One region of the Bradyrhizobium sp. 6(2017) genome, then DNA from elsewhere that is predicted to be linked to it. Evidence: riboswitches for the same ligand, from Rfam matches in the RefSeq annotation. Region 1 holds a riboswitch; the other holds the start of a gene.

Region 1 (3,289 bases):
GATCGACAGGCCACGCACCAGCGTCTTGCGGAAGCGCGTCTCTTCCAGCCGCAGCGTCTCCTCGATCAGCTTCTCGGCGCGCACCAGGTCCGGATAGGCCTGGCCCATCTCGCGGACCAGCGCCCAGACCAGGCGATGCATCAGCGGCTCGCTGGCACCCAGAAGCTGCGCGTGGCGCATCGCGCGGCGCATGATCCGGCGCAGCACGTAGCCGCGGCCCTCGTTCGACGGCAGCACGCCATCGGCAATCAGGAACGCCGACGAGCGCAGATGGTCCGCGATCACCCGGTACGACGCGACGTTCTGCGCGTTCGGCCCATGGCCGAGCGCCGACGCGGCCGCATCGATCAAATGGCGGAACAGATCGGTCTCGAACACGCTCTCGACGCCCTGCAGGATGGCCGCCATGCGTTCCAGCCCCATGCCGGTGTCGATCGAGGGACGCGGCAGCGCCACGCGCTCCTCCTTCGTCACCTGCTCGTACTGCATGAACACCAGGTTCCAGAATTCGAGGAAGCGATCGCCATCCTCCTCCGGGCTGCCCGGAGGTCCGCCCCAGATGTGCTCGCCGCGGTCGATGAAGATCTCGGAGCACGGCCCGCACGGGCCGGTATCGCCCATCGCCCAGAAATTGTCCGAGGTCGGGATGCGGATGATGCGGTCCTCCGAGAAGCCCGCGATCTTCTTCCAATAGCCGGCCGCCTCGTCGTCGGTGTGGTAGACGGTGACGAGCAGCTTGTCCTTCTTCAGCCCGAAATCCTTGGTGATCAGATTCCAGGCGAGCTCGATCGCGCGCTCTTTGAAGTAGTCGCCGAACGAGAAATTGCCCAGCATCTCGAAGAAGGTGAGATGGCGCGCGGTGTAGCCGACATTGTCGAGGTCGTTATGCTTGCCGCCGGCGCGCACGCACTTCTGCGACGTCGTGGCGCGCTGATAGGCGCGCTTTTCGACACCGGTGAAGACGTTCTTGAACTGCACCATGCCGGCATTGGTGAACATCAAGGTCGGGTCGTTGCGCGGAACCAGCGGCGACGACGCCACGATCTCGTGGCCGTTCTCCTTGAAGAAGTTCAGAAATGTCGACCTGATGTCGTTGACGCTGCTCATGTTCATCCAATCGGAAAAAGGGGCCGGCCAGCCGCAAAAAGGCGTCATTTTCCGGCCGAACGCTTTTAGACATTGCCAGCTGCGGTGTCCAGAAACTGTGCAGGCGGATCATGGGCTTGCCGCGGCAGCACAAAGCCCATTGGATAGTTGCTGCAGCTGCGTTGACAGTCTTGGTGGCGCCGTGTTTTCTACCTACCTGTACTTAAGTCACGTCGGGAGAGACCGGCCTTGCGCCGGCGCCGAAGGAGCAACCGCCCCGGAAACTCTCAGGCAAAAGGACCGCGTGACGTCTGACATCTGGAAAGAGGCGCTGGGGTTATCCCCGATGCGTCCGCCGACGGGATAATACTCTCAGGCACAGCGACAGATGGGGCTTTCTGCAGGTTTCTCAAGGGGAAATAGGTCCCCTGCGGGAACCGCGAGGGCCCTGTGATGCTTGCGCGCGAAACTTCCCCGCTGAAACAGACCCCGCTGCACGCGTTGCACCTGGCGCGCGGCGCCAAGATGGTGCCGTTCGCCGGCTATGACATGCCGGTGCAATACACCGCCGGCGTGCTCAAGGAGCACCTGCACACCCGCAAGGAAGCCGGCCTGTTCGACGTGTCGCACATGGGCCAGCTTGTCCTGAAGGCCAAATCCGGCAAGGTCACCGATGCGGCGCTCGCGCTGGAGAAGCTGGTGCCGCAGGACATTGTTGGCATCGCGCCGGGACGGCAGCGCTACGCGCAATTCACCAACGACGACGGCGGGCTGCTCGACGATTTGATGGTCGCGAATTTCGGCGATCATTTGTTCCTGGTGGTCAACGCCGCCTGCAAGGCCGAGGACGAGGCGCATCTGCGCGCGCATCTCTCCGACGCCTGCGAAATCGTGTCGCTGGCCGACCGCGCGCTGATTGCGCTGCAGGGACCGAAAGCCGAATCGGCGCTGGCGAAACTTTGTGCAGATGTCAGTTCGATGAAATTCATGGACGCCGGCCCGCGCCGCGTCGCCGACATCGACTGCTTCGTCTCGCGCTCCGGCTATACCGGCGAGGACGGTTTTGAGATTTCGGTGCCGGCGGACAAGGCCGAAGCCCTGGTCACGGCGTTGCTGGACAATCCCGACGTGCTGCCGATCGGGCTCGGCGCGCGCGACAGCCTGCGGCTCGAAGCCGGGCTCTGCCTCTATGGCCACGATATCGACACCACGACGACGCCAGTCGAAGGCGCGCTGGAATGGTCGGTGCAGAAGGTGCGCCGCAGCGGCGGCGCCCGTGCCGGCGGTTTTCCGGGCGCCGACAAGATCCTCGCCCAATTCGCGCAAGGTGCCTCCCGCCGCCGTGTCGGCTTGAAGCCTGACGGCCGCGCACCGGTGCGCGAAGGTGCAGCCCTGTTTGCCGATCCGACCTCGACCGAGCCAATCGGCAAGGTGACGTCGGGCGGCTTCGGCCCGAGCCTCAATGCGCCGGTTGCGATGGGCTATCTGCCGACCTCGCTTTCCGCGCTCGACACCACCGTTTTCGCCGAAGTGCGCGGCCAGCGGCTGCCGCTGAAAGTCGCCGCCACGCCGTTCGTTCCCAATACCTACAAACGCTAGACGCCAAAGGATCGATCCCCATGACGACGCTGTACACGTCCGACCACGAATGGCTCCGCATCGAGGGCGACGTCGCCACGATCGGGATCACCGACTACGCGCAATCGCAGCTCGGCGACGTCGTGTTCGTCGAATTGCCCAAGGTCGGCCGCAGCCTGAAGAAGGCCGAGGCCGCCGCCGTCGTCGAATCCGTCAAGGCCGCCTCCGATGTCTACGCGCCGATCACCGGCGAGGTGATCGAGGTCAACGAAGAACTCGCGGCCGAGCCCGCGCTGGTCAATTCGGATGCCGGCGGCAAAGCCTGGTTCTTCAAGCTGAAGATATCAGACAAGAGCGAGCTCGGCGGCCTGATGGATGAGGCCGCCTACGCCGCGCACACCGCCTAAGGATCAGCCCAAGGATCAAGCCATGAACGCGCCCTTCAAGCCGATCAACGAAGCCGCCACTGATTTCGTCCGCCGCCACATCGGACCGTCGCCGCGCGACATCAACGCGATGCTGGAGACCGTCGGCGCTGCGAGCCTGCAAGCACTGATGAACGAGACGCTGCCGGCGTCGATCCGCCAGAAGGCGCCGCTCGATCTCGGCCGCGCGCTGAGCGAGA
Region 2 (3,289 bases), 180 kb from region 1:
CCATGCCGTCGACCTTGCCCCAGCGCTGCAGCGAGGCGACGCAGTCTTCCGCGGTGACCGGCGCGCCGTCGTGCCACTTCAGGCCGTCGCGCAGCGTGAACGTATAGGTCAACTTGTCGTCGGACACCTTCCAGTCCGCCATCTGCGGCTGGATCTTGAAGTTGGAATCCGTCGCCAGCAACGTGTCATAGATCATGTAGCCATGATCGCGGGTGATGTAGGCGGTGGTCATGATCGGATCGATGACGCGCAGATCCGAGTGCATCACCGCGGTGATGGTCTTGCCCGCAGCCATCGCCTGCGGTGCCAAAGACAATTCCTGCGGCGCGAACGACAGTGCAAGCGCCGTCAACGCAGCCGCAAGCGTGCGGTGCTTCCAACGCGAGATAGGGAACATGCAATTTCTCCTGACGTGAAACTGGTCAAAGCCGGCTTATTCGTTATGCATGCGGTTCGTTATTTAGGCGAACTAACATGCTGTACGGCTTGTGAAATCGAGACTTGCACCAAGCGCAATGCGCGTCAATCGGTTTCGGGCGGGATCGGACGTACACAAACGAATGAGGCCGCGCGCCAGATTTTGGCTTTACAAATTCGTCGGCTGAGATTTTCGTAACGCGCGCGCGATGCCGGCGCGATCAAAACAACAAGAGAGAAAAACGATGAACCCAGCCAATCTTCCCTTTGATTCCGAAGCGATGCTGCAAGGGCTACGTAGCTGGGTGGAATGCGAGAGCCCGACCTGGGATTCGGCGGCGGTCGAACGCATGCTCGACCTTGCCGCGCGCGAGATGGCGATCATGGGTGCGACGATCGAACGCATCGCCGGACGCCAGGGCTTTGCCGGCTGCGTCCGCGCCCGTTTTCCTCATCCCAAGCAAGGCCAGCCCGGCATCCTGATCGCCGGTCACCTGGACACCGTGCACCCGGTTGGCACCATCGAGAAGCTGAAGTGGCGGCGCGAAGGCAACAAGTGCTTCGGGCCCGGCATCTTCGACATGAAGGGCGGCAACTATCTGTCGGTCGAGGCGATCAGACAATTGGCGCGCGCCGCATTCACGACGCCGCTGCCGATCACGGTGCTGTTCACCCCCGATGAAGAGGTCGGCACGCCGTCGACGCGCGACATCATCGAGGCGGAAGCCGCACGCAACAAATATGTGCTGGTGCCGGAGCCAGGCCGGCCGAACAACGGCGTCGTCACCGGTCGCTACGCGATCGCGCGCTTCAATCTGGAAGCAACAGGCAAGCCGAGCCATGCCGGCGCGACGCTGTCGTCCGGCCGCTCCGCGATCCGCGAGATGGCGCGGCAGATCATCGCCATCGACGGCATGACCACCGAGGACTGCACGTTCTCGGTCGGCATCGTGCATGGCGGCCAATGGGTCAATTGCGTCGCGACGACCTGCACCGGCGAAGCGCTCAGCATGGCCAAGCGCCAGGCCGATCTCGACCGCGGCGTCGAGCGCATGCTGGCGCTGTCGGGCACCGCCAACGACGTGACCTTCAAGGTGACGCGCGGCGTCACCCGCCCGGTGTGGGAGCCGGATGCCGGCACCATGGTGCTCTATGAAAAGGCAAAGAGCCTCGCGGCGGCGATGGGCCTCGATCTGCCGCACGGCAGCGCCGGCGGCGGATCGGACGGCAACTTTACCGGCGCGATGGGCATCCCCACGCTCGACGGCCTCGGCGTTCGCGGCGCCGATGCGCATACGCTCAACGAACATATCGAGGTCGACAGCCTCGCCGAGCGCGGCCGCCTGATGGCGGCGCTGCTGGCGACGCTGGACTGACGTCGATTTGCACTGCACAACACGTTGGCACTGCCGGATCGAAATTTAGCCTTGTCCAATTTTCAGGCTTCGCCTACGGTCCGGCCGTCCAACACGACGATGCGGGAGAGATCGGAGCGACAACATGCGTGTTGTTGGCTTCGGCGCCGACGGAGCAACCGCCCCGGAAACTCTCAGGCAAAAGGACTGTATCGTCAGGACGATCTGGAGAGAGACGAACATGGCCACACATCAAGGGCCATGACGTCCACCGAAGGGGATAGTTCGCTATTGGGCCTCGGCCCGATGCGGATCAAGCTCTCAGGTACCGTGACAGATGGGGCGCCGACGCCGGTTTCACCGGTGGTTCGGCGACTCTAACCCACGGGAGCCTGAAGACCACCATGCCTCACATTGCGATCATTGGCGCCGGCATCACCGGCGTGACGACGGCCTATGCCCTGCTCGAACGCGGCTACCGGGTGACTGTCCTCGACAGGCATCGCTACGCCGCGATGGAAACCTCGTTCGCCAATGGCGGACAGCTTTCCGCCAGCAACGCCGAAGTCTGGAACAGCGCCGCGACCATCCTCAAGGGTTTGCGCTGGATGCTCAGGAGCGACGCGCCGCTGCTGATGAATCCGAAGCCGAGCTGGCACAAATATTCCTGGATCGGCGAGTTCGTCGGCCACATCGGCCGCTATCGCAGCAACACCATCGAGACCACGCGGCTCGCCATCGAGGCGCGCAAACATCTGTTCTCGATCGCACAGCGCGAGAACATCGCCTTCGATCTCGAACGCCGCGGCATCCTGCACGTCTATCACGACAAGGCCGGCTTCGAAGCGGGCCTGCGGGTCAACACGCTGCTGCAGCAAGGCGGGCTCGACCGCCGGCCGGTAACGGCGGACGAAATCCGCGCCATCGAGCCCGCGCTGCAGACGGCCTGCTATGGCGGCTTCTTCACACCGTCGGATGCAACCGGCGATATCCACAAGTTCACCCGCGGGCTCGCCGACGCCTGCATCCGCCGCGGCGCGGCCTTCATCCACGAAGCCGATGTCGATGCGATCGCGCGCGGCGATGACGGCTTCCGCATCAGCTGGAACGAAGCCGCTTCGCACGACGCTGACGTCGCGACGCGGCATGAGTTGCAGGCGGACGGTGTAGTCATCTGCGCCGGGGTGGCGAGCCGCTACTTCGCTGGCATGCTCAACGACCGCGTCAATGTCTATCCGGTGAAGGGCTATTCGATCACCGTGCAACTCGATGCGCCGCAGAGCCGGGACGCTGCGCCGACCGTCAGCCTGCTCGATGAAGCTGCGAAAATCGTCACCAGCCGGCTCGGCGCCGACCGCTTCCGCGTCGCCGGCACCGCTGAGTTCAACGGCTTCAACCGCGACATTCGCGCCGACCGGATCCAGCCGCTGGTGGACTGGGTGCGACATCATTTCCCAGGGATCGACACGTCGACGATCGTGCCATGGGCGGGCCTGCGACCGATGATGCCGAACATG

What was found. A riboswitch is a leader RNA that binds a small molecule or an ion and turns the genes downstream of it on or off. The one in region 1 is predicted to bind glycine.
Region 2: another riboswitch for glycine. It lies ahead of G6P99_RS29700 (D-amino acid dehydrogenase); the one in region 1 lies ahead of gcvT (glycine cleavage system aminomethyltransferase GcvT).

Annotation. Positions count from the first base shown of each region.
Region 1 covers NZ_CP049289.2:6,465,688-6,468,976, forward strand. The annotation lists gene alaS (alanine--tRNA ligase) at 1-1,107, opposite strand, end outside; glycine riboswitch at 1,310-1,399, shown strand; gene gcvT (glycine cleavage system aminomethyltransferase GcvT) at 1,540-2,685, shown strand; gene gcvH (glycine cleavage system protein GcvH) at 2,706-3,071, shown strand; gene gcvP (aminomethyl-transferring glycine dehydrogenase) at 3,094-3,289, shown strand, end outside.
Region 2 covers NZ_CP049289.2:6,281,262-6,284,550, forward strand. The annotation lists gene G6P99_RS29690 (ABC transporter substrate-binding protein) at 1-397, opposite strand, end outside; gene G6P99_RS29695 (M20/M25/M40 family metallo-hydrolase) at 663-1,793, shown strand; glycine riboswitch at 1,886-1,992, shown strand; glycine riboswitch at 1,996-2,111, shown strand; gene G6P99_RS29700 (D-amino acid dehydrogenase) at 2,177-3,289, shown strand, end outside.